DNA from 2 places in the Micromonospora sp. NBRC 107095 genome. Region 1 is predicted to be linked to the other one. Evidence: predicted binding sites of a transcription regulator. Region 1 holds the regulator's gene; the other holds the start of a gene.
The links. The regulator HspR, encoded in region 1, represses chaperone genes until heat shock. The targets are predictions, from matches to a motif close to TTGAGTNNNNNNNACTCAA.
Positions count from the first base shown of each region.

Region 2: a site for HspR is predicted at 3,413-3,431, ahead of lon (endopeptidase La). Genes of this name have one in related genera too.

Region 1 covers NZ_BSTU01000001.1:278,592-290,099, reverse strand. The annotation lists gene QSK15_RS01405 (hypothetical protein) at 1-609, opposite strand, end outside; gene QSK15_RS01400 (DUF4178 domain-containing protein) at 747-1,358, opposite strand; gene QSK15_RS01395 (hypothetical protein) at 1,468-1,851, opposite strand; gene clpB (ATP-dependent chaperone ClpB) at 1,974-4,565, opposite strand; gene QSK15_RS01385 (TetR/AcrR family transcriptional regulator) at 4,651-5,295, opposite strand; gene QSK15_RS01380 (epoxide hydrolase family protein) at 5,381-6,526, shown strand; gene QSK15_RS01375 (cation:proton antiporter regulatory subunit) at 6,664-7,164, shown strand; gene QSK15_RS01370 (cation:proton antiporter) at 7,170-8,384, shown strand; gene QSK15_RS01365 (hypothetical protein) at 8,568-8,999, shown strand; gene QSK15_RS01360 (hypothetical protein) at 9,130-9,324, opposite strand; gene QSK15_RS01355 (heat shock protein transcriptional repressor HspR) at 9,462-9,902, opposite strand; gene dnaJ (molecular chaperone DnaJ) at 9,933-11,114, opposite strand; gene grpE (nucleotide exchange factor GrpE) at 11,200-11,508, opposite strand, start outside.
Region 2 covers NZ_BSTU01000002.1:902,462-913,969, forward strand. The annotation lists gene QSK15_RS16585 (hypothetical protein) at 1-317, shown strand, start outside; gene QSK15_RS16590 (histone-like nucleoid-structuring protein Lsr2) at 430-777, opposite strand; gene QSK15_RS16595 (response regulator) at 922-1,545, opposite strand; gene QSK15_RS16600 (sensor histidine kinase) at 1,629-2,360, shown strand; gene QSK15_RS16605 (manganese catalase) at 2,444-3,313, shown strand; gene lon (endopeptidase La) at 3,455-5,785, shown strand; gene QSK15_RS16615 (DEAD/DEAH box helicase) at 5,856-7,589, opposite strand; gene QSK15_RS16620 (hypothetical protein) at 7,695-8,609, opposite strand; gene QSK15_RS16625 (sensor histidine kinase) at 8,742-9,896, shown strand; gene QSK15_RS16630 (response regulator transcription factor) at 9,893-10,498, shown strand; gene QSK15_RS16635 (low temperature requirement protein A) at 10,595-11,508, shown strand, end outside.

The DNA of each region.
Region 1 (11,508 bases):
GCCGGAGGCCTGCGGGTAGCCGGGCTGACCTGGCGCCTGCGGGTAGCCCGGGTAGCTGGCACCCGGGGTCGGCGGCTCCCAGGCCGCGGTGGGCTTGCGGAAGAACTCGTTCGCCTTCGGCAGCGCCAGCAGGATCAGCGCCGCCAGCAGCGCGAGCAGGCTGAGCACGCTGAGCAGGAGGCTGACCGGGGTGGCCCAGGAGGGCAGGGCCTCCTCCAGGCGGCGCTGGATCTCCTCGGGGCTGGGCCCGTCGCCGCCGGTCCCGCCACCGGCGTTGAGACCGCCGGCCGCATTGCTGAGCAGGCCACCGCCGACGCAGCAGACCATGATGCCGCCGACGATCCAGGTGGTGATCCGGGCGCCGTTGCGGCCCTGGTTGTTGAAGAGGGCGAGCACACCCAGTACGACCGCGAGCAGCAGCATCACGACGCTGCCGCCGATGCCGATGACGGCGAAGACGTCGGCCACCTGGTCAGCACCCTCGGCGGTGCTGTCCGCGTACGCGTCACGAAGCGCGTCCCGCGTCTTGCCGAAGGTGCTGAGCGTGATGATCAGGCTGATCACCTGGAGTGCCAGGAACAGGAAGAGCAGGTAACTGGAAATCGACACAATGGATGGCCGCTGACGGGCCGGTGTGCGCTGGGAATCGACCACGATTCTCCTTCCCTAAGATCGCGCCCACACCGTATCGACAACCGGCCAGTTCGGAATGTTGCGACGAGCCGGGCGCGCCCACCCGGTCCAGCTCAGCGGAGCTCGGGCGTGGGGTGGATCGTCAGGTCGGCGGGGTCGAGCAAATGACCGCGGGAAACCCGCCAGCCCTCTTCGCCGTACGCCTCGAAGGAGAGCCGCGCGGCGCCACCGGACTGGTAGTCGTGGTAGCGCATGGTGCCGGTCGACGGCAGCTCGGTCTCGCCGGTGGCGGTATACCGCGCCTGCCCGGTCTCTGACCAGGTGAAGCGCCGCCCGCCGAGTTCGATGGTCGGGGCGCCCGGTGTGACGGTGGCTCCCGGTTCGGCGGTCCAGAACACCAGCTCGAGTTCGGGGCCGTCCTCCACGGAGAGCCAGTGGCGGGTGCCGGAGCCGTCGTCGAGCAGGTGCTGCACCCAGCTCCAGTCGCCCTCGACCAGGCGGATCGTGGCGCTCACCGCGTACTCCCGCCCGCGGATCCGCACGCGGTCGCCGGCGGTCAGGCGCAGCGCGCCACTGCGCGGCGACTGCGCCGGGCCACCCGCCGACCGGCCGGACGGTGGCAGGCCGCCGGGCCGGGTTGTCCGGCGGGCCCACGCGACGAACAGGAGCACGATCACCACGACCACGGCAAGCGCCGCCGCCAGGTACGTCACCAGCGCGTTCACCCGACTACCTCCCCAGGTTCGTCGGCGCAGACGGTAACAACCTTCGGCACCAGCGGGACCCGTACCGTGACCGACAGCTCAGCTACCGACGGCACGGCTGGCGCCGGGCTCAGGCTGCGGCGAGCCGCCGGCTGGCGTAGGTGCCCAGGGTTTCGCGGTCCATGACGCAGCCGGCGAAGGTGGTGAACTCGCTCGGGTCGTCCCGCAGCGCCGTCCAGGCCGCTCGGGCCGCCGCCGGGTCGACGCGCTCCAGCAGCGTGGCCGCGTACGCCCGGCCGGCGGGTGTGCCGTCGGCAAGCACCCGGTCGAGTTGGCGGCGGACCTCCTCGGGGTGGTCGTCGAGGGCCGCCGACACCCGCTCGTGCGCCTCCGTCACCGGCAACAACGTGCCGGCGAGGCCAACTCCCCCGAAGGCGAGCGTGTCAGCTGCCGCCAACTCGTCGGCTGCCGCCCGGAGCTCCCGCTCCCACTTGTCTTTCCCGATCCCGAACATGTCCCACCCCTTTCCCCGCCCACCCCATTTCGACCCCGGTGATCATGAAGTTATTGTCCCGACACGCCGGGTGACCGAGCAACAACTTCATGATCACCATCGATGGGGTGGGGTGGGGTGGGTTAGGCGGGGGTTATGGAGAGGGTTCCGGTCTCGGGGGTGCGGTCCACCTTCACCGTTTCGCCGTCGCGGATCTGGCCGGACAGGAGCGCCTTCGCCAGCTGGTCGCCGATCGCGGACTGCACCAGCCGGCGCAGCGGACGGGCACCGTAGATCGGGTCGTAGCCGTGCTCGGCGAGCCAGTCCCGGGCGGCATCGGTGACCTCCAGGCCCAACCTGCGGTCGGCCAACCGCCGCCGCATCCGGTCCAACTGGATGTCGACGATGGAGCGAAGGTCGTCCCCGCGCAACGAGGCGAAGACCACGATGTCGTCCAGCCGGTTGAGGAACTCCGGCTTGAAGTGCGACCGGACCACGGCCAGCACACCCTCCCGGCGCTGCTCGTCGGCGAGCGTCAGATCGCTGATCACCGACGACCCGAGGTTGGACGTGAGGATCAGGATCGCGTTGCGGAAGTCCACGGTGCGGCCCTGGCCGTCGGTGAGCCGCCCGTCGTCGAGCACCTGGAGCAGCACGTCGAAGACGTCCGGGTGGGCCTTCTCCACCTCGTCCAGCAGCACCACCGAGTACGGCCGTCGGCGTACCGCCTCGGTGAGCTGACCACCCTCGTTGTAGCCGACGTAGCCGGGCGGCGCACCCACCAGGCGCGCGACCGAGTGCTTCTCGCCGTACTCGCTCATGTCGATGCGGACCATCGCCCGCTCGTCGTCGAAGAGGAACTCGGCGAGGGCCTTGGCCAGCTCCGTCTTGCCGACACCGGTGGGGCCGAGGAAGAGGAAGCTGCCGGTCGGGCGATCGGGATCAGCGATGCCGGCGCGGGCGCGGCGTACCGCGTCGGAGACCGCGCCGACCGCTTCGCCCTGGCCGACCACCCGGCCGCCCAGCGACTCCTCCATCCGCAGCAGCTTGGCCGTCTCACCCTCCAGCAGGCGGCCGGCGGGGATGCCGGTCCAGGAGGCGACCACAGCGGCGATGTCGTCCGCGCCGACCTCCTCCTTGAGCATCGCGCCATCGGCCTGGAGCTGGGCCAACTCCTCCTCGGCCTGCTTCAGCTCGACCTTCAGGGCGGGGATCCGGCCGTAGCGCAGCTCGGCCGCGCGTTCCAACTCGCCGTCCCGCTCGGCCCGCTCGGCCTCACCGCCGAGGCGTTCCAGCTCCTCCTTCGCGGTGGAGAGCTTGGTGATGTGGCTCTTCTCCGTCTGCCAGCGCTCGGAGAGCACGGTGAGCTGCTCGCGCTTGTCGGCCAACTCCTTGCGGAGTCGCTCCAACCGCTCGGCGGAGGCGGCGTCCGGCTCCTTGGCCAGGGCCATCTCCTCGATCTCCAACCGGCGGACCGCCCGCTCGATCTCGTCCACCTCGACCGGCCGGGAATCGATCTCCATCCGGAGCCGGGACGCGGATTCGTCGACGAGGTCGATCGCCTTGTCGGGCAGGAACCGGTCGGTGATGTAGCGGTCGGACAGGGTCGCGGCGGCGACCAGCGCGGCGTCGGTGATCCGTACGCCGTGGTGCACCTCGTAGCGCTCCTTGAGCCCGCGCAGGATGCCGATCGTGTCCTCGATGGTCGGCTCGCCGACCAGCACCGGCTGGAAGCGGCGCTCCAGAGCCGGGTCCTTCTCGATGTGCTCGCGGTACTCGTCGAGCGTGGTGGCGCCCACCATCCGCAGCTCACCACGGGCCAGCATCGGCTTGAGCATGTTGCCGGCGTCCATCGAGCCCTCGCCCTTGCCGGCGCCGACGACCGTGTGCAGCTCGTCGAGGAACGTGATGACCTGCCCGTTGGAGTTCTTGATCTCCTCCAGGACTGACTTCAGCCGCTCCTCGAACTGCCCGCGGTACTGCGCGCCAGCAACCATCGCGCCGAGATCCAGCGAGATCAGCTTCTTGTCGCGCAGCGACTCGGGCACGTCGCCGGTGACGATCCGCTGGGCCAGGCCCTCGACGATCGCGGTCTTGCCGACGCCGGGCTCGCCGATCAGCACCGGGTTGTTCTTGGTACGCCGGGAGAGCACCTGGATGACCCGACGGATCTCGGAGTCCCGCCCGATGACCGGGTCGATCTTGCCGTCCCGGGCGCTGGCGGTGAGGTCGACGCCGTACTTGGTCAGGGCCTGGTAGGTCTGTTCGGGGTCGGCTGTGGTGACCCGACGGTCCCCGCCGCGAACGGTCGGGAAGGCGGCGACCAGGGCCTCCTCGGTGGCGCCGACGGTCTTCAGGGCGCCGGACACCGCCCCGCCCACCCGGGCCAGGCCGGCGAGCAGGTGCTCGGTGGAGGTGTACTCGTCGCCCAACGGTCGGGCGATCTGCTCGGCGGCGCCGATGGCGTTGACGAACTCCCGGGCCAACGTCGGCTCGGCGATGCTGGAGCCGCGGGCGGCCGGCAGGTTGTCGACAGCGCGCTGGGCGGTCTGGCGCAGCTCGGTCGGGTCGGCCCCGACGGCGCGCAGCAGACCGGTGGCTGTCGAACCGTCGGTGTCCAGGAGTGACAGGAGCAGGTGCCAGGGTTCCACTGTTGCGTGACCACGCTGGTTGGCCAGCGCGACGGCGCCCGTGATGGTTTCCCGGCTCTTGGTGGTGAGTCTTTCGGTGTTCATGGGCTCCCCCGGATCGGCGTTGTCCACTGGATTGGACACAACCAGAGTTGAGCGTATTCCGCTCAACCTTAGCGCGTGACGCCCATCACTCCCGGCGCCGCCACCGCCAGTCGAACTCGCCGGCTGCCGGCGGCGGGCCGGGCAGTGGGTCCGCGTCCGGCACCGCCGACAGACCGGCCAGCAGGACCGCGAGCTGCCGGCGGCGCAGTTGGCGGGTCCGCTCCGGATCGGGTACCCGCACCGCGGCGCACGCCTCCAACAGCAACCCCAGATCCTGGACGACGGCGTCGGGGCGCAACCGTCCACTGGCACGCGCCCTGTCGACCAGGGCGCTGGCCAGCTCACCGGCGCGCACCGCGTCCCGACCCATCTCCTCGGTCGGGGTGAAGGTGCCGGCCAGGTGGACGGTGAGCGAGTGCACGTCGGCGTCGACGATCCGGCCGAGGAAGCCGGTGAACGCGGCCCAGTCGTCCGGCTCGGCGAGCGCGGCCTCGGCCTCCGCGACGTACCGGCGCAGCCCGTCGTGGCAGAGCTGGCGCAGCAGGTCCTCCTTGCCCGCGTACCGCCGGTAGAGCGCGCTGATGCCGACGCCCGCGCGGTCGGCGACGGCGGCGATCGGCGCCTTCGGGTCGTCGAGGAAGACGGCGCGGGCGGCTTCGAGGATGACCTCGTCGTTGCGGGCGGCCTGGGCGCGGCGGCCGCCCAGCGTCTTGCCGGAAGTCGGTGACATGTCCTCAGTTTAACAGTGGAACGGATCGTTCCGCTCTGCTACTGTGGTCGCAGAACGAAACATTCCGTTCCGAAGGAGTTCCGGCATGAGCGACACCGCGATCCGCCCGTTCCGCGTCGACATCCCGCAGACCGCCCTCGACGACTTGGCCCTCCGGCTGGGCCGCACCACCTGGCCCGCCGACCTGCCCGGCGCGGGCGACTCCTACGGGATGGGCACCGAGCGGGTCCGCGCCCTCGTCGACAGGTGGCAGGGCGAGTTCGACTGGCGCGCGGTCGAGGCCCGCCTGAACGCGCACCCCCAGTTCGTCACCGAGATCGACGGCGAGCGGATCCACTTCCTGCACGTCCGCTCGTCCCGGCCGGACGCCACCGCGCTGGTGCTCACCCACGGCTGGCCCGGATCGGTGCTGGAATACCTCGACGTGATCGCCCCGCTCACCGAGCCCACCGACCCGGACGCGCCGGCCTTCCACGTGGTCATCCCGTCGCTGCCCGGCTTCGGCTTCTCCGGTCCGACCCGCAACGCCGGCTGGAACCGCTTCCGCATCGCCCGTGCCTGGGCCGAGCTGATGAACCGCCTGGGGTACGACAGCTACGGCGCGGTCGGCAACGACGCCGGTTCGATGATCGCGCCGGAGCTGGGCCGGATCGATCCGGAGCGGGTGCTCGGCGTACACGTCACCCAGCTCTTCTCGTTCCCCTCCGGAGACCCGGCCGAGTTCGCCGGACTCTCCGAGGCGGACCAGGCGGCGCTCGGGCACCTCCAGTGGTTCTACGAGAACAAGTTCTCCTTCAACCAGGTGCACAGTCAGCAGCCGCAGACCCTGGCGTTCGGGCTGGCCGACTCACCGGTGGGGCTGCTCGCCTGGAACGCCCAGCTCTTCGACGAGAGCCTGGATGCCGACTTCATCCTGGCCAACGTGGCGCTCTACTGGTTCACCGGCACCGCCGCCTCGGCGATCCGGCTCTACTGGGAGGACGCGCACGCCGGCGAGCCGCCGGCCGGGCCGACCACCGCTCCGACCGCGCTGGCCATGTTCCCCGGCGACTTCCAGTCCATCCGCCGCTTCGCCGAACGGGACCACGCGAACATCGTCCGGTGGACGGCGTACGGGACCGACGTCGCCGGTCGGGGCGACGTCGGCGGCCACTACGCGGCCCACCAGGCCACCGAGGTGCTGGTCACCGACATCAGCGAGTTCTTCGCCAGCCTCCGTCGACCGAATTGATCGACTCGGTTGGCTGAAGGTCGGGGTGTCCGGGCAGCCCGGACACCCCGACATCGTGAAGGGCGAGTCGATCACCCGCGGCTGGGCCTGCTTCCTCCAAGATCTGTCTTCTGTTCACGAAGCGGTAGCCTGGGTGAGTGCGAGTACGTGTCGAGCAGACCGCCTTACCCGGGATCGGGGTACGTCACGATCTGGTGACGGAGTCCGGACGCCGCCTGGGCGTTGTCTCCCACCGCAATGGCCGCCGTGACCTCGTCCTCTACGACCCCGACGACCCCGACGCCTGTCAGTCGGACATTCCGCTGACCGACGACGAGGCCGAGGCTCTGGCCGACATTCTCGGCGCGTCGCTGATGCTCGGTCAGCTCTCCGGGCTCCGCGAGCAGGCCGCCGGTCTGCTCACCGAGCAGATCGCCATCACGGCCGGGTCGCCGTACGTCAATCGGAAGCTCGGCGACACCAAGGCGCGTACCCGCACCAGCGCCTCCATCGTGGCAGTGCTGCGCGAAGGCGAAGTGATCGTTTCGCCACTCCCCTCCTTCCGCTTCGCAGCCGGCGACGTGGTGGTCGTCGTCGGGACCCGCAGGGGTCTCGACGGCGTGTCCGCCATCCTCGCCGACAGTGACCCGGACGGCTGAGGCGGATGCACGATTTCACCACGCTGCTCATCGAAGTCGGTGCGCTGCTGCTGCTGCTCGGGCTCCTGAGCCGGCTCAGCCGGCGCTTTGGCCTCTCTCCCATCCCCCTCTACCTGCTCGCCGGGCTGGCGTTCGGGCACGGCGGACTGCTGCCCTTGGACGCCAGTGAGGAGTTCTTCGCCGTCGGCGCCGAAATCGGCGTCATCCTGCTGTTGGTGATGCTCGGCCTGGAATACTCGGCCAACGAACTCGTCGGCAACCTGCGCTCGGCAGCGCCGGCAGGGCTGATCGACGGCGTCCTCAACGCGCTGCCCGGCGCCGGCTTCGCCCTACTGCTCGGCTGGGACTGGGTCGCCGCCCTGGTACTCGGCGGCATCACCTGGGTCTCCTCCTCCGGCGTGATCGCCAAAGTCCTCGCCGACCTGGGCCGGCTCGGTAACCGGGAAACCCCGGTGATCCTCTCGGTCCTCGTCATCGAGGACCTGGCGATGGCTCTCTACCTGCCGCTCGTCACCGCCGTCCTGGCCGGCACCGGCCTGCTCGGCGGCGGGATCGCGCTCACCGTCGCGGTGGGCACCGTACTGCTCGTGCTGGTCGTCGCGATCCGCTACGGCCACCTCATCTCCTCCGCCCTGTCGGCGAAGGACCCCGAGGCGCTGCTTCTGGGCGTGCTCGGTCTGACCCTGCTGATCGCCGGCATCGCCGCGTCGCTCCAGGTGTCGGCGGCGGTCGGCGCTTTCCTGGTCGGCATCGCCCTCTCCGGCCCGGTGGCGCACCACGCCACCGAGCTGCTCTCGCCCCTGCGGGACCTGTTCGCCGCGGTGTTCTTCGTCTTCTTCGGCCTGGTCACGAGCCCGCAGGACATCCCGCCGGTCCTGCTGCCGGCACTCGCCCTGGCCGTGGTCACCATGGGGACGAAGACGCTCACCGGTTACCTCGCCGCCCGCCGCGTCGGCATCGCGGAACCCGGTCGGTGGCGGACCGGCCTGGCACTCGTACCCCGAGGCGAGTTCTCCATCGTCATCGCCGGGCTCGCGGTGGCCGCCGGGAGCGTCGAGCCACGGTTGGCGGCGCTGGCCGCGACGTACGTCCTGATCACCGTGGTGACCGGACCGATTCTGGCCCGACTGCCGGACTTCCCGTGGTTCAAGCGGTGGTTGCGCACCCGGGCGGCGGCCCAGCGGCGGGAGTCGACACCGGTCCCCGACCCACTGCACTGAGCACCACCTGAACACTGCGGGACGGCCACCGGGAGGGGCCGTAAAGCCCCTCCCGCCAACGGTTGCGGAATTGCTCCCCATGGGGGCTACCGCAGCAAAGCGTGGGCGGGTTACCGTTTCGCCGCAGCAGCCAGGGTCCGCAGGCAGCGTTGCCAAACGCGGGCGAGAGCGGAAGGTTGGCCGGTGAGCGTGCAGGAATCGACGTTCCACGGCTTCGCCAACCCCGTCGATCCGACTCCGGCGGAGTTGCGAGCTTGGGCGTACAAGCCCGATTCGGTGCCGTTGGCCTCGATGCCACCCGACTGGGACCTGCTGGTCTCCGGCGACCGACTGGTGTTGACGCTCTTCGAGTTAGCGATGGATCCGACCTGCCCGGCCCGGCGTTTCGCGCTGCACTGCCTGTACATCTACGCGGCCGACGGCATCCGGACGAATTTCCGCGCCCACCCGAAGCGCCGTTTCCGCAAGCTCGTCGAACAGGCCGAACGGGACGGCGACGAGCTGATGAAGATCTGGGCGCACAACGGCCGGGTGCTGTTGGCCCGACCGGATCTCTTCGTCTACCGGGACTGGTGCGAGGGCGGCCTGGTCCGCGAAAACCGCCGCCTCGGCTGAAGGACGGATTCGCTGACCATCGGCGAGGGCTAAGTGCGACCACGCCCCTTTGGAGCTGATGTCGTAAACGATTCATGCGGCGAACGGGCCGGGACCCCCCGTGGGTCCCGGCCCGCACGTCGGTCACCGGTCAGTCCTGCTTGCGTTCCGGCTCGGCTCGGCCCGGGTCGCCGCCGCGCTCGCCGTCTTCGGCGAACCGGCCCGCGATGATCCGGTCCCGGTAGGTCCCCTCGGTGACCTTGTCGAACTTCTCGCGGACGGTCTCGGCCAGGTTCTCCAACCGGTCCTCCGTCTGCTGGGCCATCTTCTTCGCCGGCTCCGCCATCGCTCCCCCTCGCCATGCCGGTGGGTCCGATTTAAGGCGATTGAACCCTTATCGACAGGCTAACCGAAGCAGCCCGGACCGCGCCGGGAAATCCAGCGCGGTCCGGGCTGGGCAGACAGCTCCGGGTGAGCGGCAGGTCAGCGATCGGGCGTGCGGCGGGGGCGCCACACCACCAGGGCGGTGGAGGTGCGGTTGGTCGGCACCAGATCCCGGCCCGGGAAGCGGGCCAGCGACTCCAGCTCGGCCACCCGGCGGTACGCGGCGTCCAGCTCCGCCTCCAGCCGGGCCACCCGCTGCTGCGCCTGCTCCAGCAGCCGCTCCAGCCCGATGATCCGCTTGACGCCGGCCAGGTTGATCCCGTCGTCCTGGCTGAGCCGCTGCACCTCGCGCAGCAGCACCACGTCGCGGACGCTGTAACGACGCCCGCCACCGGCCGCCCGACCGGGCTGCACCAGCCCCAGTCGGTCGTACTGGCGCAGCGTCTGCGGGTGCATCCCCGCCATCCGCGCCGCCACCGAGATCATCAGCACCTTGGCCTCGTAGGCAGGGTCGCCCGAACCGAGGAACTCGCCCGACATCCCGCTCACCTCCGCGTCCCCTCCACCGGACTAACTGACTCGACGCACCCGTGCGTCGAGATGTTCCCGGGCCGCCGGCGGAGTCTGCTCGGCGAACGACTCCAGCGCCGTGCGCGCCTCGTCGGACAACCGGGCCGGCACCACCACGTCCAACGTCACCAGCAGGTCACCGGCCTGCCCATCACGGCGGACCACACCCTTGCCCCGGGCCCGCAGCACCCGCCCGCTCGGCGTCCCCGGCGGAACCCGCAGGGTCACCGCGCCGTCGAGCGTGGGCACCCGCAGGTCCGTGCCGAGCACGGCCTCCGCGAAGGTCACCGGAACGGTCAGCGTCAGGTCGTCTCCGGTACGCCCGAACAACTCGTCCGGCCGAACCTTGACGTGCACGAAGAGGTCACCGGCCGGACCGCCGCGCTCGCCCGGCTCGCCGCGCCCGGCCAGCCGGATGCGTTGACCGTCGGCCACACCGGCCGGGAAGCGCACGTTCATGGTGCGGGTCTTGGTGACACCGCCGCTGCCGTGGCACTCCGGGCACTTCTCCTCGACCACGGTGCCGACGCCCTGGCAGTTGCGGCACGGCTCGGAGAAGCTGAACGACCCCTGGTTGCGGGTGGTCACGCCGGCACCATGGCAGACCGGGCAGGTCTGCGGCTGGGTGCCGGGCTTGGCCCCGTTGCCGTGGCAGGTGTCGCAGACCCCCGGCGCGCGCAGCGTCAGGGGCAGCGTCACCCCGCGCACCGCGTCGCCGAAGTCCAGCGCCACCTCGGTCTCCACGTCCCGGCCACGGGCCGGACCGCGAGGCGCGGCCTGACCACCGGCCTGACCGCCGCTGAAGATCGAGCTGAACAGGTCCTGGAAGCCGGCGCCCCCGAAGCGGCGATCGCCGCCTCCGCCGCCACCGAACATGTCGGAGACGTCGAACGGCATGCCACCCGGCTGGCCACCACCCCGGGCGTTGCGCCGGAACGCGCCCGAACCGAAGAGCGAGCGCATCTCGTCGTACTCGCGGCGGCGGCCGCTGTCCGACAGCACGTTGTACGCCTCGGACGCGGCCTTGAACCGCTCCTCGGCCTTCGGGTCGCCCGGGTTGTGGTCCGGGTGCGACTCCCGGGCCACCTTGCGGTACGCCTTCTTGATGTCATCCGCGGAGGCGGCCTTGTCCACGCCGAGCACGGCGTAGAAGTCCTTCTCGATCCAGTCCTTCGAACTCACCGGTCCACCTCCTTCCGACCCTGGTGGCCCGGCCGTCCCGCCCACCGCCGTGCGGTGGGCGGGACGGCCCGGTCACTGGCTGGCACTATTCCGGATCCGCGACCGCTACCAGCGCGGGGCGCAGCAGCCGCTCACCGAGCTGGTAGCCGCGTCGCATGACCTGCACGCAGGTCGGTTCGCTGACGTCGGCCGAGGTCTGGTGCGCGACCGCCTCGTGCCGGGTCGGGTCGAACGGGTCGCCCTGCTCGCCGAAGGCGTTCAGGCCGAACTTGCCCAGCGCGGTGGTGAGCTGTTCCGCCACCGTGCCGAACGGCCCGACCAGGTCGCCGTGTTCCCGCGCCCGGTCCAGGTCGTCCAGGATCGGCAGCAGCGCGGCCAGCACCGAGCCGGTCGC
Region 2 (11,508 bases), on a different contig from region 1:
AGGGTGGCTACTACGTGGAGAGTTCGCTGCTCAACGACCAGGGCCTGGTCCGCGGTCACTTCCACACCGCCTGCCGGATGCTGGACAGCCTGACCGCGCCGCCGGAGCCGCAGGAGGTGCCCGCGTTCTTCGTCGCGACCGAGGACGGCCGCGGTGGCGCCCAGCCCGACGAGGTGACGATTCAGGTCCCGGGCCTGCCGGAGTCGGGCACCGCCCAGTGCTCCGTCTGGGCCGGTGACGGCTCGCACCGCCTGCCGATGATGGAGCGGGCCAACCAGACCCCCGCCTTCGACTCGGTGCGCATCGACGTCAACTGAGGTAGCGACGACGGCCGGCCACCCTGGGGTGGCCGGCCGTCGCGTCACAACGGGCGACCCGGACACACGACGGGGCCCCGCCGTGCTGGCGGGGCCCCGTCGTCGCGTCGCGTCAGCGGTTCTTGTACGCCTCGACAACCTCCACCGGGATCCGGCCGCGCTCGGAAATCTTGTAGCCGTTCTTGACGGCCCATTCCCGGATGGCCCGGTTCTGCTCCCGATCCATTCCCGCGCCGGCGGGTCGGCCCGGCCGCCGGACGGAACGGGCGCTCTCCACCGGACCGCGCCCGATCCGCCGACCCGCATTGATGTACGGATCGAGCGCCTTGCGCAGGACACCGGCATTCTCGTCGGAGACATCGATCGTGTAGGCCACGCCGTCGAGACTGAACTCCACCGTCCGGTCGGCCTTCCCACCGTCGAGGTCGTCGGTCAGGACCGTGATTACTTTTCTCGCCATTGCCGATTACTCCCTGTGTGCGGCGGGATGTGCCCAAAGTCTGACCTATCACCCCGGTAATCCGCAACAATATGCCTTCCATTCATTCGGCGCGTCGCGATTCCGTTACAGAGCAAAACCGTGAATCGGTCCGATGACCGGGCTTCATTCACCGAGGATCCCGGCGTGACCGGCGACGGCGGCAGCCTCGGCCCGGTTCGACACCCGCAACTTCCGCAGCAACGCGGCCGTCATACGTTTCACCGTCCGTTCCGAGACGTGCAGTTCTTCGGCGATGTCGACGGTGCTGCGGCCGGCGGCAATCGCCCGCAGCAGCCGCCGTTCCTCCCCGTCGAGGTCGACCGACGGGGAGCGCGTGGGCCGCAGCATGGTGCGCAGCAGTTCGGCCGGCAGCACCGCCCAGCCGTCGAGGATGGCCAGCAGCGGGGGCAGCAGCTCCTCCGGTTCGCTGGTCTTGGGCAGGAAACCCTCGGCGCCGGCCCGCAGTGCCTCCACCGCTGAGGCGGGTTCGGCGGAACCGGACATCGCGACCACCCGTACCCGAGGGGTGGTCCGCCGGATCGCCGCCACCGCCCGGACCCCGCCGGGCGCGGGCATGTGCAGGTCGACAAGGGCCAGGTCGGGCCGGCAGCCGGCGACGAGCGCCGCCGCCGCGGAGGCGTCGCCGGTCGACGCGACCACCTCGGCGCGGCCGTTGCTGGTGATCGGGAGCAGCAACTCCAGGCCACGGACGAAAAGGGGGTGATCGTCCACGACAACGAGTCGCAAGGTGGAGCTTCCCGGCATGTCTGGGCCGTTCCCCAGCGGGTACCGATCATGCGGGTTCGCACCGAACGAGAGGAGTCGGGTGGATGCGCGTACGGCACGGTTTGCGGGACCTGCTGCGAGGGTTGCGCCCCATCGACCCGACACCCGCCGAGCGGCGACCGGCGGAGGCTGATTCGGAGTTGCTGCTGCGGGTGTTGTGTCACGAGTTCCGGACGCCGGTCAGCACCCTGACCTCGTTGACCCGCGCACTGGCCGACGAGCGTCGCGAGCTGACCAGTGACGATCGGCGGGCGATCACCGAGCTGGCCCGCGACCAGGCCGCCCACCTGCAGAGTCTGCTGCGCGACGCGACCGCCGGCACCGGCGCGCTGACACTGGCCGCGCAGCCCGAGCCGGTCGTCGCGCTGGCGGGCATCCTGCGGGAGGCCGCCGCGTTGGTGCCGGCCGGTCGTCGGCGGGCACGGGCCACCCGGCGGGCCGCCTCCTGCCCGGTGCCGGCCGGACGAACCCGACAGGTCCTGGTCAACCTCGTGCAGAACGCGTTGCGGCACGGGCCACCCAACGGGCAGGTGGGGCTCTACGCCACGATGCGCGGTCCCGGCGTGAGCATCCTGGTCACCGACGAGGGTCGGGTCGACGATTCGCTGCTGGTCGCGCTGCGGCGTCCGGCACCGGCCGCCGGGATGTCCGGCCTGGGCCTGTGGATCGCACGACAGCTCGTCGCGACCGACGGGGGAGCGCTGCGGGCGCACCGGCTGCGGCCCCGTGGAGTGGCGCTGGAGGTGCTGCTGCCGGTGGCGCGCCCGCTGGACTGACCCGGGCGGGACACCGGTTGGCCCGCTCGGGTCAGCCCGGCGGGAACGGCCTCGCTACCTGTCCGCGGTACCGAGGAGGTCGGATGTTCAGTCACGTCAAGGATCTGCAGTTCGAGGCCAAACCAGACGGCCCGGACGCGGCGTTCGCGCGTCGGTTGCAGGAGGTGCTGGGCGGTAAGTGGGGCGAGATGACAGTCGCCAACCAGTACCTCTTCCAGGGTTGGAACTGCCGGCTGCCCGGCAAGTACAAGGATCTGCTGCTCGATGTCGGCACCGAGGAGATGGGCCACGTCGAAATGATCGTCACGATGATCACCCGACTGTTGGACAACGCGCCGCTGTCGCTGACCGAGGGGATCGCGGAGGACCCAGGGGGTGCCGCGACCTACGCCGGCGAGAATCCGGCGCACTTCATCCACGGCGGTGGTGGCGCGTTGCCCGCCGACTCCAACGGGGTGCCCTGGAGCGGCTCGTTCGTCACCGCCAGCGGCAACCTGTTGGCCGACTTCCAGCTCAACGTCACCGCCGAGGCGCAGGGCCGGCTCCAGGTCGCCCGGTTGTTCCACATGACTGACGACCCCGGCGTCAAGCAGATGCTGCGCTTCCTGCTGGCCCGAGACACGATGCACCAGAACATGTGGCTGGCGGCGATCGAGCAGCTCAAGGAGGACGGGCTGGAGGAGATGCCGGTGCCGGAGGCCTTCCCGGACTCGGGGGAGTTCACCGAGGAGTACGGCTACACCTACCTGGGTTTCTCCTCGGGCACCGACGCCGCCCAGGGGCGTTGGGCGTCCGGGCCCTCGCCCGACGGCAAGGGCGAGTTCCGGTACGACGACAACCCACGGGCGAACGCGCCGGAACCGGTGCTGCCGCCGGGTGACCCCCGGTTGTACGGCACCAATCCGGGGGTGGCCGGCTCGGTGGTGAACACGGTGAAGAGCAAGCTCACCTGAGCTGTCCGTCGGGTCGCCCACGGGTCTGGGCGACCCGACGGAACCGGGCCGGGGAAGTGGTCTGGGTCACAGCGCGGAACAAGGGGAACGTTTTGTTACTTGAGCCAGACACGCTCAACTCAACGTGATGGCAGGTGTTCGATGGCAACTCTTCCGGTACTTCCCCTGACCGACGCCGTGCTGCTGCCCGGGATGGTCATCCCGGTGACCCTCGACCCCACCACCCAGGCCGCGATCGACGCCGCCCGCGCGACCGGCGACCGCAAGCTGCTCGCCGTTCCCCGCATCGACGGCGAGTACGGCCCGGTCGGCGTGGTCGCCACCATCGAGAAGGTCGGCCGGCTCCCCGACGGTGAGCCCGCCGCCGTCGTCCGTGGCCTGTCCCGCGCGCGCATCGGCTCCGGCGTGCCCGGCCCCGGCGCCGCACTCTGGGTCGAGGCGACCGAACTCGACGAACCCGCTCCCGCCGGCCGCGCCCGGGAACTCGCCCGCGAGTACCGCGCCCTGGTCACCTCCGTGCTCCAACAGCGGGGCGCCTGGCAGGTCATCGACGCGGTGGAGCGGATGACCGACCTCTCCGAGCTGGCCGACTCGGCCGGCTACGCGCCCTGGCTGACGCTGGAGCAGAAGACCGAGCTGCTCGCCGCGCCGGACGTCACCGCCCGGCTGGAGCTGCTGGTCGGCTGGGTGAAGGACTACCTGGCCGAGCAGGAAATCACCGAGCAGATCAACAGCGACGTCCGCGAGGGGCTGGAGAAGTCCCAGCGCGAGTTCCTGCTGCGTCAGCAGCTCGCCGCGATCCGCAAGGAACTCGGCGAGGACGAGCCGGACGGCTCCGCCGACTACCGGTCCCGGGTCGAGTCCGCCGAGCTGCCGGAGAAGGTCCGCGAGGCGGCCATGCGCGAGGTCGGCAAGCTGGAGCGGGCCAGTGACGCCTCCCCGGAGGCGGGCTGGATCCGTACCTGGCTGGACACCGTGCTGGAGATGCCGTGGGGCACGCGTACCGAGGACAACACCGACCTGGCCGCGGCCCGGGCGGTGCTCGACGCCGACCACGCCGGCCTGTCCGATGTGAAGGACCGCATCCTGGAGTACCTGGCGGTGCGTAACCGGCGGGCCGAGCGCAACCTCGGCGTGGTCGGCGGACGCGGCTCCGGCGCGGTACTCGCCCTCGCCGGCCCTCCCGGGGTCGGCAAGACCAGCCTCGGCGAGTCCGTGGCGCGCGCCCTCGGGCGCAACTTCGTCCGGGTCTCGCTCGGCGGCGTCCGCGACGAGGCGGAGATCCGCGGGCACCGGCGCACCTACGTGGGGGCGCTGCCCGGTCGGATCGTCCGCGCGCTGCGCGAGGCCGGTTCGATGAACCCGGTCGTGCTCCTCGACGAGGTGGACAAGCTGGCCGCCGGCTACGCCGGTGACCCCGCCGCCGCCCTGCTGGAGGTGCTCGACCCGGCCCAGAACCACACCTTCCGGGACCACTACCTGGAGGTCGACCTGGACCTGTCCGACGTGCTCTTCCTGGCCACCGCCAACGTGGTGGACGCCATCCCCGGCCCGCTGCTGGACCGGATGGAGCTGGTCATGCTGGACGGGTACACCGAGGACGAGAAGGTCTCCATCGCCCGCGACCACCTGCTGCCCCGGCAGCGGGAGCGGGCCGGGTTGACCGCCGAGGAGGTGACAGTCGCCGACGAGGCTCTCGCGCTGATCGCGGGGGAGTACACCCGGGAGGCCGGCGTGCGGCAGCTCGAACGCGCCCTGGCCAAGATCCTGCGCAAGGTGACGGTGACGCTGGCGACCGACCCCACGCCGGTACGCGTCGACACCGACAACCTCACCGGCTACCTGGGGCGGCCGAAGTTCACCCCGGAGTCGGCCGAGCGCACCGCCGTACCGGGCGTGGCCACGGGCCTGGCCGTCACGGGCGCCGGTGGGGACGTGCTCTTCATCGAGGCGACCAGCATGGAGGGCGAGCCGGGGCTGACCCTGACCGGCCAGCTCGGTGACGTGATGAAGGAGTCGGCGCACATCGCGCTCTCCTACCTGCGCTCCAACGGGCGGCGGCTCGGTATCGACCCGAACGCCCTCGCGGGACGCCGGATCCACGTCCACTTCCCGGCGGGCGCGGTGCCCAAGGACGGTCCGAGCGCCGGCATCACCATGGTCACGGCCCTGGCGTCACTGGTCACCGGCCGCCCGGTCCGCCCCGAGTTCGGGATGACCGGTGAGGTGACGCTCTCCGGTCGGGTGCTGCCGATCGGTGGGGTGAAGCAGAAGCTGCTCGCCGCGCACCGGGCCGGTCTCACCGAAGTGATCATCCCGGCGCGTAACGAGCCGGACCTGGACGACCTGCCGGCCGAGGTGCGCGAGGCGCTGACCGTGCACACCCTGGCCGACGTGGCCGACGTGCTCGCTCTGGCGCTGCGCCCGGCCGACGTGAAGACGCTGGACGGTCCGGCGCTCTTCACGGTCTGACGCTCCGCACCGAAGGACCCCCGCCGTCTTCGAAGACGGCGGGGGTCCTTCTGGTACGCGTGCAGCAGTCTCAGCGCTCGTCGCCGCCACGGTCGCGGCGCACGGTGGCCTTGCGGCCCTTGATCGTGCTCTGCCGCAGCCCGGAGATGACCTCGTCGGCAACCCCCTGCGGCACCTCCACCAGCGAGAACCGGTCGGCGATCTCGATCGAGCCGATGTCCCGGCCACGGATGCCGGTCTCCCCGGTGATCGCGCCGACGAGATCCTGCGGGCGCACCCCGGCGCGCCGGCCCAGGCCGACGAAGACCTGGACGGTGTTGCCGCCGCCGGATCGTGGCCGACCTCCGCCCCGCCGGTCGCCGCCCCGGCCGCCGGACTCCGGACGACCCTCGCGCGGGCCGCGTACCGGAACCTGCGGGATCTCCTCCTCGTCGTCGGAGCCCGGCGACGTCACCTCGTGGGCCAGCTTCACCGCGGCGAGGGCGACCTCCATCAGGTCGAACTCGTCGGTCAGCGTCTCGACGATCACCCGGTACGGGTCGAGGTCGTCCTCCAGCAGGCTCTCGCGCAGGGCCGCCTGGGTCAGCTCCAACCGGCGGGTCCGCATGTCCGCCACGGTGGGGATCTTGTCGATGGTGATCCGCTGGCCGGTCACCCGCTCGATGGTCTTGAGCATCCGGTGCTCGCGCGGCTCGGCGAGGGTGATTGCCACGCCCTCGCGGCCGGCCCGACCCACCCGACCGATCCGGTGCACGTACGACTCCGGGGCCGACGGCACGTCGTAGTTGACGACGTGGGTCAGCTGCTCGACGTCCAGCCCTCGGGCCGCCACGTCGGTGGCCACCAGCAGGTCGGCGGTGCCTGCCCGCAACCGGCCCATGACCCGGTCGCGCTGCTCCTGGCTCATGCCACCGTGCAGCGCCTCCGAGCGGTAACCCCGGCCGTTCATCGTCTCGGTCAACCGGTCGACCTCTTCGCGGCTGCGGCAGAACACGATCGCCGCGGTCGGGGACTCCACGTCCAACACCCGGCCCAGCGCGGCCGGCTTGTGCGCCCGGGTCACGATGTACGCGCTCTGCCGCACCCGGGGCGCCTCACCCGCGACCGGCTGTTCCCGGCCGATTTCGATCCGGACCGGTTCGCGCAGGTGCTGGCGGGCCATCCCGTCGATGCGCGACGGCATGGTGGCCGAGAAGAGCACCGTCTGACGTTGCGCCGGGGCGTGCTCCAGGATCGCCTCGATGTCCTCGGCGAAGCCCATGTCGAGCATCTCGTCGGCCTCGTCGAGCACCACCGTGGCCAGCCCACCGAGGCGCAGGGTGCCCCGGGCGATGTGGTCGAGGGCCCGCCCCGGGGTGGCCACCACCACGTCGACGCCGCTGTCCAGAGCCCGCAGCTGCCGCCCGATCGGCTGCCCACCGTAGATCGGCAGCACCCGCGCGCCGAGGTCCTTGCCGTAGCGGTGGAACGCCTCGGAGACCTGCACCGCCAGCTCCCGGGTCGGCACCAGCACCAGTGCCACCGGGTCACCCTCGCGGCGGTGGGCGGTCATGAGGTTCAGCAGCGGCAGCGCGAACGCCGCCGTCTTGCCGGTGCCGGTGGCCGCCTGACCCAGCAGGTCCCGACCCTTCAGCAGCGGTGGGATAGCCTCCCGCTGGATGGGGGTCGGCTCCTCGTACCCGAGGGCGGCGAGCGCGCCCAGCAGTTCGGTGCGCAGCCCGAGCTCGGTGAAGGCGCTCACCTCGTCGGTGCCGTCAGGGGTGGCGTCAGTCGGTGCGTCGTGCTGTGCAGGTGCGGAACTCATGTGCCAAGCCTTTCATCACGCCGTCCGGGCCGTTGCGGCGACTGCCACAAGAACCGTCCCCGGGTCCGTGCTGTGCCTGTTCCCGGGTCCCGGCGGCGGCCTCGGTCAGCCGTCCGTGGTCAGGATGGCCAGCACCATCACTGCCGCGAGGGCCACGTCGAGCACCATGCAGAACTCGGTGTAGCCGCGCGGCACCACCCGGCCGCCGCGGTGGTGCGCCAGGTCCCAACCGGCGTGCGCCAACCAGCCGAGCGCCACCAGCCAGGCGGCGGTCCGCCCGCCGGCCACGACCGCGGCCAGTGTCACCGCGACCCAGCCGGCCAGACCGGCGAGTTGGGTGGCGAGCACTCCCGGCCCGCCCAGCGTGCCACGGACCGCCCCGATCAGCAGGTAGCCGCCGGGCAGCACCAGCATCGTCCACGGGCTGAGCACGCTCGGGTCGACCCACATGTCAACGGTCATCAGCAGCGCCAACCCGGTCGGCCAGCGGTGGGCGAGCGCCACCACGGCCGGGTGTCGGCGTACCGGCGCCGACGTCTCGTGTCGGTGCCGGAGCGCCACCAGCACCATCGCGGGGATCATCAGCAGGTGACCGCCGAGGACCATGGCGTCGGCACCGATCAGGCCGGCCCGAAACGGCACGAGCAGCAGCAGGAACGGGACGTACATCGCGGCTGCCATCTCACCGACAGCCAGCCAGCGGTGCGCCCGGTAGCGCATCACCACCGTCATCCCGACTGTCATGTTCGTGGCCATCACCAGCGCGGCGGCCTCCGGCCGGGCCAACGTGCCGCCGACGCCCAGAGCGGTGCCGGCCAGTTCCCACAACGGTCCGAGCAGCAGCATCCCGGCGACCATCGCCAGCGCCATCTCGCCGAGGTGCCACAGCAGTCGCCGCCGGCTGCGGGCCGCTGCCGCGCTGGTCGGCGCCGGGCCCGGGGGCGCCGGGTCGTCGGTGGGCAGCGGCGCTGGCGACGGTACGGCGGTGACGCTGTCCGCGTACATCCTGGTGTTTTCCATGCCTCGACAGTGCCGGTGACATCGGGGCGGGCGGCAGACCCGTTCGTCACGGGAAAACCGTGCGGATTCCACGGTTCCACAGTGATGATTCGCCGGGGTGGAGCAGGCGCGCGGCGGTCCTAGGATCGGTGCGTGTCGAGCGTGGCGGTGACTCCCCGGGCGGACCGCCGGCTGCGCCGCGCCCGGCAGGCGACGCTGGTGTCGCTGGCCACCGGCGTCTGGGGGAGCGTCCTGCTACCGGCGGTCGGCCTGACCCGCGAGCCCGACCCGGGCCGGGTGGCGTTCGGCGCGGTCGGCATCCTCGCCTTCGTCGTCGCCCAGACCGTCGTGCTGTACGCGGCGGTGACGCCGTGGCTCGACAGGCGCTGGCGGCGTCGGGCCGAGCTGAGCCTGGTCGGGGTGGCGGTACTGACCGTTCCGGTGGTGGGTCCGGTGGCGGCCGGCAACTGGCCGACCTGGGCCTGGCTCGGTGCGGCGCTGATCGGCATGACGCCGCTGCTGGTGCGGTGGCGGGCGGCCCTGGCGGTGACGGCCGGTGTGCTGGCGGTGACGGTCGCGGTGGCCTGGTGGACGGGTGGTTCCGTCCCGCGCCACCTTGGCGTGACCGGTGGGATCGGCGTGGCCGTCGCCGCCGTCAACGGCTTCCAGGTCTGGTTCTGGGACCTGCTCGTGGAGGCCCGGCAGGGCCAGGCCGCGCAGGCGCGGCTGGCCGCCGCCGAGGAGCGGTTGCGCTTCGCCCGCGACGTGCACGACGTGCTGGGCCACCGGCTCACCGTGATCGCGTTGAAGGCCGAACTCGCGGCCCGGCTCGCCCCGGTCGACCCGGAACGGGCCGGGCGGGAGGCCGCCGAGGTGCAACGGTTGGCCGCCTCCGCGCTGAGCGAGGTGCGCGAGACAGTGCACGGCTACCGGGCCGTCGACCTCGACGAACAGCTCACCGCGGTGGTGGGGGTGCTGCGCTCCTGCGGGGTGCGGTGCACGGTGGTGCCGCCACCGACGGACCTGCCGCAACCGGCCGCGGTCGAGTTGGCGGCGGTGCTGCGCGAGGCGAGCACCAACGTGCTGCGGCACAGTCGGGCCGACTGGTGCCGGATCCGCATCGACTGGGAGGATGACGTGGCCAGGATGACGGTGGCCAACGACGGCGCCGACGACAGCGGCCCGGACGCACACAGCCACGGCCTGCGAGGGCTGGCCGACCGACTCGCCGCCGCCGGCGGAGAGTTGCGGGTACGTCGGGAGGACGCGATCTTCACCCTCGAAGCCACAGTCCCGGCATGGTCGTGATCCGCGTCCTGCTCGCCGACGACGAGGAGCTGATCCGGGTCGCCGTCGCCGCGCTGCTCGACCTGGAACCGGACGTCGAGGTGGTGGCACACGCCGCCGACGGTCCGGCAGCCGTCAGCGCGGCGCTGGCGCACCGCCCGGACGTGGCAGTGGTGGACCTGGAGATGCCGGGCCTGGACGGCATCGCGGTGGCCGCCGAGCTGACCCGGGTCCGGCCTGACTGCGCGGTGGTCGTGCTGACCGGGCACGGCCGGCCCGGGCACCTGCGCCAGGCGTTGACCGCTGGCGCCCGAGGGTTCCTGCCCAAGGGCGCGCCGGGTTGGGCGCTCGCCGACGTGATCCGCCGGGTGCACGCCGGAGGTCGCTACGTCGACCCGTCGTTGGCAGCCGATGCGCTGACCCTGCCCCCGTGCCCGCTGACCCCACGGGAACTGGAGACCCTGCGGTTGGCCGAGGTCGGCGCCCCGGTCGCGGTGATCGCCCGCCGGGTGCACCTGTCCACCGGCACCGTGCGCAATCACCTCTCCGCCGCCGTGCAGAAGCTCGGCGCCGCCGACCGGGCCGAAGCGGTCCGTACCGCCCGGGACAACGGCTGGCTCTGAGCATCGCCAGCAGCGGCACCGTCGCATGATCCGCTCGGCGGCACGCGATAGCGACGCTCTGGTCATCGTCTCCCCACCGACTGTCAAGATGGACAAATGCCCAGAAAAGTCGCGGCGGGTCCGGTCGACCCGGTGCGCTCCAGCGCCGTCGAGCTCTTCTTCGACCTCGTCTTCATCTTCACCCTCGGCCGGCTGTCGGCGACCCTGGTCGACGAGCCCAGCCTGCTCGCCGACGCGCAGGCCGTGATCTTCCTGCTCGCCTTCTGGTGGATCTGGTACAACACCAACCTCGCCACCGACAGTCTCGACTGCGAACGACCCACGGTGCAGATTCTGATCATCTGCGTGATGCTCGGCAGTCTGCTGATGTCCATCAACGTTCCGGACGCCTTCGGTGACCAGGCCGTCGTCTTCGTGAGCGCGTACCTCGGGATCCACCTCGGCCGTACCCTGGTCATGGCCCTCTACCTGCGCGGCACCCCGGCCTGGCGTCGGCCGGTCCGGGGAATCGTCTGGTATCTGCTGTCCGGGACGGTCTGGTTCGCCGGGGCCGCGGCCAGCGGCGACGACACCCGGGTCCTGTTGTGGGCCTGCGCGCTGGCGATCGACTACTCGGGGCCGGTCCTGGGGTGGCCGGTTCCGGGGCTCGGCCGGGCGCGGGCCACCGAGTGGCACCTCTCGGGCGAACACCTCAACGAGCGGTACCGGCAGTTCATCATCCTGGCCCTCGGCGAGACGATCCTGGCCACCGGCAACTTCTACCGGCTGTCCTCGCGGGATCTGGCCGACACCACCGCGTTCCTGCTCACCTTCTGGACGGTGGTCTTCCTCTGGTGGACCTACTTCTACCGCACCACGAGCAGCCTCGCCGTGAAGATCGACACCGCCGCCGACCCGTACCGGCTCAACCTGCGGGCGAGCTACACCCATCTGGTGATGGTGGCGGGCATCCTGCTCACCGGCATCGGCGGCGAGTTGATGCTCAAGGAGCCCGGCGGGCAGCGCTCGGC